One region of the Microbulbifer discodermiae genome, then DNA from elsewhere that is predicted to be linked to it. Evidence: predicted binding sites of a transcription regulator. Region 1 holds the regulator's gene; each other region holds the start of a gene.

Region 1 (3,259 bases):
GTGAAAGGCGTGAGAAACCGCTCAAAAACCGCCTGAATCAATTCCTTTTTGGAACCGAAATGATAATTGACCGCCGCGAGGTTTACCCCCGCAGTGCTGGTAATGGTGCGCAGAGAAGTCTCGGTAAAGCCTCTTTCGGCGAACAACACTTCTGCCGCATCCAGAATTCGGGTAACGGTGTCCGGCTGGCTCATGAAATTCAAACCACCAATTAAAACAGTTGTTCGGTTCTGATGCAGATTAGCATAACCCGCCCACCCTGTGGCCACTAGCGGCGCCGGGCAGTAATATCAACACCCGCAGCCTGCTGTCCCGAACAGGGATGTTCGGGTCGCGAATCGAGTATGTAACTGCTTGATTTGTAGTGGAGGGCTTGCGGACCTGCGTCGCAAACCAGGGTTGCGGAAAGCCAGGGAGGGTCTTTTCAACAAGCTGTTAGGGGCAGTCGGGATAGAAAGAGCCTCACAGGAAGCCAGGACAGGAACAGGGGCTCTGAAGGCTGGACAGGTGCACTACCAGAACCTGCCATCACCGGGCCTGAAACCGTGCACGCAAATGGCAGCATGCAATATCCGCCGAGGTCACAAACCAACTGGAGCTGCCGCTATAACATCCGTGGCTTTTCGGACAAATTCCGCCCTCAGCTGGCGGCCCGCCGCCAACCAATGGATCGCTGGCACTTGGTGGGGAACTGCTATTCCCGCTCGCGAATATAATGGAGAATCAGCTCCGCGGCCTCATCCACTGTATCCACAGTTCTGAACAGATCCAGGTCAGTGGCATCGATGCAGTGGCGCTCCAGCACCGTGTCCACCAGCCAGTCCCGCAGTCCCGACCAGTAACTTTTACCTACCAGCACAATCGGAAAGCGCCGCACCTTCTGCGTCTGTACCAGGGTCAATGCCTCGAACAGCTCATCCAGAGTTCCATAACCCCCGGGCATGCCGACAAAGCCAACGGCGTGTTTAACAAACATAAATTTACGTACAAAAAAGTAGCGAAAATTCAGGCTGATATCCTGATAGGGGTTTGGTAACTGTTCAAACGGCAGTTCAATATTCAAACCGATAGACTTGCCCTTCTGGGGGTAGGCGCCGCGATTACACGCTTCCATCAAACCCGGCCCACCACCGGTAATCACCGGTACTCCCTCCGCGGCCAGCAATTCTCCCAACCTGACAGCCTGTTGGTACTCAGCACTATCCTCGGTAAATCTCGCCCCACCGAAAACAGTCACGGCGCCGTTCAGAGCAATCAGCCGCTCGATCCCGTCCACCAGTTCCGATTGGATGCGCAGAACGCGCCACGCTTCGGGCATTTTCGCATCAAGCATTGTTATAGTTCCTTTCTTGTCGCGCAATTAAACGCAAATTTTACAACCTGTCCCGTTCCACTTTAGCAGCAGTTAGCCGTCGGGCGCCAAACATTGCGCAGCAGGCAAATCTGTATATAATCACAGCAACTGTATATAAATACAGAAACACGACAGGTGATCACATGACCAACCTCACTGCCCGTCAGGCGCAAGTACTGGAATTGATCAAGTCCTATCTGGACGAGACCGGATACCCCCCAACCCGCGCTGAAATCGCCCAGGAACTGGGTTTTCGCTCCCCCAATGCGGCGGAGGAGCACCTCAAAGCGTTGGCGCGCAAGGGGGCTATCGAGATGGTGGCCGGTGCTTCGCGCGGAATCCGCATTCCCGACTACCAGCCAGGCTTGCCGGTTGTGGGCCGGGTGGCAGCCGGCAATCCCATTCTGGCGGAGGAGAACATCGAGGATTACTGCGAATTGCCTTCAGACTTTTTCCACCCCCCGGCGGACTATCTGCTGCGGGTCCACGGCATGAGTATGCGCGGCGCGGGGATTTTGGACGGCGATCTGCTGGCGGTGCAGCGCACTGACCAGGTACGCAATGGCCAGATAGTGGTGGCGCGCATTGAGGACGAGGTGACCGTCAAGCGATTTCGGCGCAAAGGCAATCAGGCAATGGTCCAGCTACTGCCGGAGAACGAGGATTTTGACGTGATCCAGGTGGACATGCGGGACAAAAATTTTGCCATCGAAGGGTTGGCTGTAGGCGTGATACGACAGAGCCCCTGAGCTTTACAAGTGGAGGCGGCCTGTCCGCCCACCCTTGCCTTGCGCTCCCTAGCCGGGATGCCGTACTGACGGGTATTGTTCACCCTCAATGGATGGTGTGGTTGACCGGCTCCACTTCCTCTTCATCGATAAAGTCCACATCCGAATCGCCGATATTCTGCACCGCCTCGATACCCGCTTCCAGCATTGCGCGCGCAATGATGATTTTGTGCTCGCGCAAAAAGTGCAGACTCTCCTCCGAAAAGTGAATGCGCACCAGCGGGTCCTCCCTGTGGCCGGCGCGGCGCAGCGCTATATCGCCATTGGCCAGCTCAATGATTTCAAACGTTTCGGAGGACATGCAATTCTCCCCTTTTGACACGGCATCTTGTGGGGCAGTGTAACATACGGGGGGGCAGTCGTTCACGACAGATCCGTGTAAAGACTCTGGGGATGGAAAGCGGACGGCGGAGTTACCACTCCTCGGTATGGGCCCGGTGCCTCTGTACCAGCTCTTGCAACGCCAGGTGCCAGGCCCGCAACCTAACGTCGTTCAGTGATTCGGGATTGGCCGTCGCACGATTACCGGTGGAAATAAGATCAACACCCACCTGCGCCCCGGCGTTAGCCTTCCCCGGGCGCCACAGCAACCGCCAGCAGGCCAACAGCTGGGACAACCAGCTGCAGGGATCCTCCTCCAGGGCGATAAGCTCAGCCACTTCCCCACTGGCTTTAGCGCTGGCTTGCAGGCGCTGCTGCAGCTCTGCGGCGGATTGAGGCTCCAGGCCCAGCTGCAATTGAAACGACAGCTCTGCCAGATAAGCCAGGTATGCCCTCCACAGCTGCATCAGTGCCGCCTCCCGCAGTGCCGCGGCCTGCAACCCCTGGGCCGGCCGCCCCGCCAACAGCAGCTCGCTCTTGCGCAGCGCCGAGGTTACAGTGCCGGTATAGGGATTGCTCATCCGGAACGGGAGGCCGATTTCCTCTTGGCCGCCGGCTTGCGCTTTGCCGCCGGACTCTTGCTACCGGCCTCCGCCTGCCACCGGCCGTCGCGATAAAAAGCTCGCCAGCCCGTCGCCTTGCCGTCCTCCTCGGACTGCACATACTGCTCCTGGGTCTTGCGGCTAAAGCGCACTACCGTATCGCGTCCCTGATCGTCTTCAGTGGGTGCGGAAAA
Region 2 (3,259 bases), on a different contig from region 1:
GCATCTACGGCGCCAAAGGCCTGGCTTATATCAAGGTCAATGACAAGTCCGACCTGGAGAATGGCCTGCAGTCGCCCATCGTCAAGTTCCTGCCCAACCGGACCCGTGCGGCGATTGTCGAGCGGATGGCGGCGGAAAACGGCGACCTGATTTTTTTCGGCGCCGACAAGGGCAGGATAGTTGCCGAGGCGCTGGGTGCATTGCGCTGCAAACTGGGCGCGGACCTGAACCTGTACACCTGTGACTGGGCGCCGCTGTGGGTGGTGGACTTCCCCATGTTCGAAGAGGCCGACGACGGCAGTCTCACCTCGCTGCACCACCCCTTCACGGCGCCGTCCTGTGCACCGGAGGCGCTGGAGCAAAATCCGCTCGCGGCACTGTCCCGGGCTTACGATATGGTGCTCAACGGCACCGAATTGGGGGGGGGCTCCATCCGTATCCACGATCAGGTCATGCAGCAAACGGTGTTCCGTATTCTCGGGGTAGACGCGGGGGAGCAGAGGGAAAAATTCGGTTTCCTGCTGGACGCGCTCAAATATGGTGCACCGCCCCACGGCGGCCTGGCTTTTGGCCTCGATCGCCTGGTGATGCTGATGACCGGCAGCGACTCCATTCGCGACGTGATCGCCTTCCCCAAAACCCAGAGTGCCGCCTGTGTCATGACCGATGCCCCCGGTGCGGTGGACGCGAAGCAGCTGCGCGAGCTGAATATCCGCCTGCGCCAGCAGGAAAAGCAGATCAGTTAGATACCCCGGCCGGTTTCGGTGGCAAAGGCGATAGAGCGGAGAGATAGAGATGGCGGGACACAGTAAATGGGCCAACATCAAGCACCGCAAGGCGGCCCAGGACGCCAAGCGGGGCAAGGTTTTCACCAAGATTATTCGCGAACTGACGGTAGCCGCCAAAGCCGGTGCCAACCCGGATGACAATCCGGCTCTGCGGGCCACTATCGACAAGGCGCTGGGCGCCAATATGAAACGCGATACCATCGACAAAGCCATAGCCCGCGGCGCTGGCAACAGCGATGGTGAAAACTATGAGGCGGTCACCTATGAGGGGTATGGCGTCGGTGGCGTGGCGGTACTGGTGGAGTGCCTGACCGACAACCGCAAGCGCACCGTGGCGGAAGTGCGCCATGCCTTCAGCAAACGCGGCGGCAACCTGGGCACCGATGGTTCGGTGGCCTATCTCTTTTCCCGCAAGGGGCAGATTTACTACCAGCCGGGCGTCGATGAGGATGCCCTGATGGAAGCCGCCCTGGAGGCGGGCGCCGACGACATAGTTGCCAACGACGACAACAGTGTCGAGGTCACCACCGAATTCCAGGACTATTTGTCGGTCAAGGATGCGCTGACAGAGGCTGGTTTTACCCCCGCCGGAGCCGAAATCGCCATGGTCCCCTCCACTACAGTGCCACTGGACCGGGAAGGTGCCGAGAAGGTGCTGGCGCTGGTGGATATGCTGGAAGACCTGGACGATGTGCAGAATGTCTACACTAACGCCGATATCCCCGACGAGGTGATGGCACAGCTGGCCTGATACCGGCTGCTTCCTCTCCCCCCTGCCGTCCCTGTCGGGGTAGTGCCCGTGTCCCGCAGTTGTGCACAATTGCCTTGACGGTATTGCTTTGCCTTGGGACACTCGGGCCCACTATTTGTATAAATGTACAGGGGATAGTCTGCGGTGACTCGGATTCTGGGAATAGATCCCGGCTCGCGCAAGACCGGCTACGGCCTGATTGATGTTGGGCGGGGCAAGGCCCGCTATGTCGCCAGCGGTGTGATTCGCATCCCGGATGCGGCCCTGCCGGAGCGCCTCAAACTTATTTTTGATGCCGTGAGCCAGATCGCCGACCAGTATCGGCCCACCCAGGTGGCAATCGAAAACGTATTCATGTCCAAGAGCGCCGCTTCGGCGCTGAAACTTGGGCAGGCCCGCGGCGCAGCCATCGTTGCCGCCGCCCAGGCGGACCTGGAGGTGGCGGAATACGAAGCGCGCAAGGTCAAGCAGGCGGTGGTCGGCAGTGGCGCGGCGGACAAGCTGCAGGTGCAGCATATGGTCAAAACCCTGCTGCAGCTGCCTGCCAGCCCGCAGGAAGATGCGGCGGATGCCCTCGCTGTGGCCCTGTGCCATCTGCACACCATACAGACACTGGTGCAAACCGCTACCGGCAGTACAAGCCGGTTTCGCCGCGGCCGCCTGAGTGTCTCTTGACGGAAAACGGACAATAAGATGATAGGAAGACTGAATGGCAGCCTGGCGGTGGTGCAGCCGCCCCTGTTGCTGCTGGACGTGCAGGGTGTGGGTTACGAACTGCTCGCGCCCATGACCACCATATTCGAGCTGCCACCGCTGGGGCAGAGGGTGCAACTGTACACACACCTGGCAGTTTCCGAGACCGCACAACAACTCTACGGTTTTATTCACGAGGCGGACCGCCAACTCTTTCGCACACTGATCAAAGTCAACGGTGTCGGGCCAAAAATGGCGCTGGCGATTCTCTCCGGCCTCGACGCCGCCTCCCTGTCCCGCTGTGTGGCGGAGGACAATGTAGCCGCGCTGGTGAAGCTGCCGGGTGTGGGCAGGAAAACCGCCGAGCGCCTTATCATCGAGCTGCGCGACAAGCTGGCGCCCCAACCCGGCGATGGCGACAATATCGCTGTGGCCAGCACAGAAAGGGTCCGGGTCGATAGCGCCAGTGAGGCGGAGATCGCCCTGACCGCGCTGGGCTACAAGCCCGTCGACGCGGCCAAAATGGTCGCACGCGCCAATAAGCAGGCGCCGGATGCCGACAGCGCCACGCTGATCCGGCTGGCCCTGAAAAGCATGGCCCCTGCCTAGCAGGCTGTCGAAATTCGCAGAATTTCGACAGCCTGGTACCGGAATATGGATGTTCCGGCAAAATCGACGACGCCTAAGTCGTTGATTTTGGAAGAAAAGTGAAAATCACATTTTTCGCTTTTCGTGTTTTGAAACAGGCAGGATGCCTTTTTCAACAACCTGCTAGGTCCCGTTGTGACATAAAAAGTGCCAATCGAGGCACGAGGAGAGCGGTTTGGTTGCTCCAAATAGAAGGCGAGTAACGAAGAGTGGCGTCTGGTCCGCCACAACTCGAAGGGCGGTCACTGGTTCCGCACTCTGCGGCGTTAGACACTGTTTATGTGGGCCCGCCACACCGCACAATTCCCGCCTTGCAGGTCAAAACCAGTGGCAGCAAGGTTTACTCAGTGAGTGTCAACGGACCCTGACCGGGAGATAG
Region 3 (3,259 bases), on a different contig from region 1:
CGCGGCATCCACCTTTTCACCGAGAAAGTCCTCGGCGGTCTTTTTCATCTTCTTCAGAACTTCGGCGGAGACCTGGGGCGGCGCCTTCTTGTCACCTTTCGCCTCTACCCAGGCATCGCCGTTGTCGGCTTCGACAATCTTGTAGGGCACCATGGTGATGTCTTTCTGCACCACATCGTCCTTGAATTTGCGGCCGATCAGACGCTTGACCGCGAACAGGGTATTCTGGGGGTTGGTGACCGCCTGGCGCTTGGCGGACTGACCCACCAGTATCTCGTTGTCGTCGGTAAAGGCGACGATGGAGGGGGTTGTGCGATCGCCCTCAGCATTCTCGATCACGCGCGCCTTGTCGCCATCCAATACCGCTACACAGCTGTTGGTGGTGCCCAGGTCGATGCCGATAATTTTTCCCATTTGTACAATCCTCGTTTGATGCACACCGCCGCTTCTGTTCTGTCTGCCGTGCGCGAATAAATCCTCTGATGTCAGCTATATTGGTGCCGGCCGGTAAAAATCAAGGCCGCACCGCAGATTCGCCTAGGGCGCCTTGCTGACCACCACCAAAGCCGGACGCACCAGGCGACCGTTGAGCCGATACCCCTTTTGGAACACCTCCAGCACCGTGTTTGGCTCTACATCACCATTGGGTATCTGGGTCATGGCCTGGTGCAACTCCGGGTCGAAAGGCTCCCCCACCGGGTCCACCACCTCCACCGAAAACTTGTTCAGGGTGTCCAAAAAGGACTTGTGGGTGAGTTCGATACCCTCCACCACCGCCTTGTTGGCCTCGTCGTCCACATCGATGCTGGTGAGCGCTCGCTCCAGGTTGTCCACCACCGGCAACAGATCCTGCAGCAGTCGCTCGACCGCGAACTTGTGCGCCTTTTCCACATCCTGCTGTGCGCGGCGGCGGGCATTCTGCGCCTCCGCCTGCGCCCTTATGGCCAGGTCTTTCTGTATAGCCAGCTGTTCGCGCAGGCCGATGATCTCCTCCTGCAGTGCCTCGGGACTTTCCGAAGCCGCGTGCAGGGCCTCCTCGGCCTGGTGCTGCGCCTCCTCCGTAGGCTCCTCGAGGTCGGCAGCCACACTCTCCTCCGCCGTATCTGTGTCCGCGCCAAGCGACTCTGTATCCGCCGCCCCCTGTTCGATCTGGTCTTCTTCGCTGCGCTCTCTGGCCACTGCTGTCTCCGTCGCGTGGATTGTCAGTTACATGGAAATCTGCCCCAGTGTGGGCGTTGCTGTGCAATATGGGGCCTTATCCGCAATCTTCAAGGGGTATTTTGGCGCTGTTTGGCACTGCGCCGCCAAGGTGGCGGGGGCAGAACAAATACTGTATAAACAGCCACTAGTCGGCGGCGGGGCGGAGATGCCGGATCGGCGCGATTATCCCAGTTCTGGCGCCCCGCCCGCTCACGATAACAAGAGCCACGGGAAGCCGTTTCTATGTTGCTGCACCTGTCGATCAGCCAATTCACCCTAGTGGACCAGCTGGAGCTGGAATTCGGCCCGGGCACAAGTGCCCTGACCGGTGAGACGGGAGCGGGCAAGTCCATCACCCTGGACGCCCTTGGCCTGGCGCTGGGCGACCGCGGCAGTGCGGAGCTGGTGCGCGCCGGCGCCCCCAGGGCGGATATCCACGCAACCTTCGACATCAGCGGCCACCCCGAGGCGTCCGCCTGGCTTGAAGAACAGGAACTGGATACCGGCAGCGAGGTCATTCTGCGCCGCACCATCGGCGCCGACGGGCGCTCGCGCGCCTATATCAATGGACAGCCGGTGACATTGCTGCAACTGCGCGCCCTCGGCGAGCAGCTGATCGATATCCACAGCCAGCACGAGCATCAATCGCTGCTGAAAAGGGATACCCACCGCCGCCTGCTGGACGAATTCGCCCAGGCCCAGGAGCTGACAGCCGAGACCCGCAGCCGCTACAAAAGCTGGCGGGACCACTACCAGCGCTACCGCAGCCTCGCCGACAGCGCCGAGGAAACCGAGGCCCGGCGCCAATTGCTGCGATATCAACTGGAGGAACTGCAGCAACTGGATCTGCAGGGGGAGGAGATAGCACAACTGGAAAGTGAACAGCGCCAGCTGGCCAACGCCGGCCAGATCCTCAACGGCAGCTATCAGCTGGCCGCCCTGCTGAACGGGGGTGAAGGGGATATCGCCGAACAGCTCCACCGCGCGCTACAGCTGTTGTCGGCCATGCCGGAACAGCCGGCGGCACTGGCCGAAGTGGCGCAGATGCTCGACGGTGCCCGCATCCAGGTGGATGAAGCCAGTAGCAGCCTCTCCCGCCATATCGACCGCTTCGAGATGGACCCGGAGCGTCTCGCCGAAGTCGAGGAGCGCCTGAGCGCCATCTATCAGGCGGCGCGCAAGCATCGGGTGCAGCCGGATGAGCTGTTGGGACTGCAACAGCAGCTGCAGGCGGAACTGGATGAGATGGGAACCCCGGATGCCCTGGACAAGCTGGCAGAGACCTGCGCCAACTTGGAGCGGCACTACCGCGACACGGCCACCAGGCTGAGCGCCCTGAGAACCAAAGCGGCAGAATCCCTGGCGCAAGCGGTCAACCGCCAGCTGGCGGACCTCGCCATGCCCCACGCGCGGGTGGAGCTGGCCCTGCAGCCCCTGGAAAAACCCGCTGCCACCGGCCTGGAAGAAGTGGAAATTCTGATTGCCACCAACCCGGGCCAGCCCTCCCGACCCCTGGGCAAAATCGCTTCCGGTGGCGAACTGTCGCGGGTAAGCCTGGCCATTCAGGTCGTCACCGCCCAGACCTCCCGCACCCCCACCCTGGTATTTGACGAGGTGGATGTGGGTATCGGCGGTGCCACCGGGGATGTGGTCGGCCGCCTGCTGCGCCAACTGGGCGAATCCCGCAACGACCGCAGCGGCCAGGTCATCTGCGTGACGCACCTGGCCCAGGTGGCCGCGCGGGCACACCGCCACTACCTGGTGGAAAAGCACAGCAGCGGAAAAGCGGCTCTGGTGTCGCTGCGGGAACTGGGGGATGGCGAGCGCCGCGCTGAAGTGGCGCGCATGCTGGGCGGCGAGGCCACCGAACAGTCGCTGGCTCACGCCGGGGAAATGCTGACCCGGGCCTGACGCCCTGGGGGCGCCGGTTCAGCTCTTACCGTTCTTTTCCTTTACATACAGCACCAGGCTGTGGCCGGTAAGCTCATAGCCGTGCTCTTCGGCAATCCGTTTCTGCAGCTGCTCGATCTCCTCGTTGTGGAATTCGATCACCTTGCCG

What was found. The regulator LexA, encoded in region 1, represses DNA repair genes until DNA is damaged. The targets are predictions, from matches to a motif close to ACTGTNTNTANANACAGT.
Region 2: ruvC (crossover junction endodeoxyribonuclease RuvC) is a predicted target of LexA. The motif match lies at 1,654-1,671, and genes of this name have one in related genera.
Region 3: recN (DNA repair protein RecN) is a predicted target of LexA. The motif match lies at 1,330-1,347, and genes of this name have one in related genera.

What each region holds. Positions count from the first base shown of each region.
Region 1 covers NZ_JBFLAB010000004.1:26,584-29,842, forward strand. Annotated here, with positions in the region: gene AB1S50_RS02165 (TetR/AcrR family transcriptional regulator) at 1-194, opposite strand, end outside; gene AB1S50_RS02170 (LOG family protein) at 695-1,333, opposite strand; gene lexA (transcriptional repressor LexA) at 1,498-2,103, shown strand; gene AB1S50_RS02180 (hypothetical protein) at 2,189-2,443, opposite strand; gene AB1S50_RS02185 (DUF6586 family protein) at 2,556-3,044, opposite strand; gene topA (type I DNA topoisomerase) at 3,041-3,259, opposite strand, start outside.
Region 2 covers NZ_JBFLAB010000007.1:75,808-79,066, forward strand. Annotated here, with positions in the region: gene aspS (aspartate--tRNA ligase) at 1-746, shown strand, start outside; gene AB1S50_RS04275 (YebC/PmpR family DNA-binding transcriptional regulator) at 796-1,539, shown strand; gene ruvC (crossover junction endodeoxyribonuclease RuvC) at 1,684-2,214, shown strand; gene ruvA (Holliday junction branch migration protein RuvA) at 2,233-2,841, shown strand.
Region 3 covers NZ_JBFLAB010000049.1:10,820-14,078, reverse strand. Annotated here, with positions in the region: gene dnaK (molecular chaperone DnaK) at 1-414, opposite strand, end outside; gene grpE (nucleotide exchange factor GrpE) at 538-1,179, opposite strand; gene recN (DNA repair protein RecN) at 1,444-3,111, shown strand; gene fur (ferric iron uptake transcriptional regulator) at 3,130-3,259, opposite strand, start outside.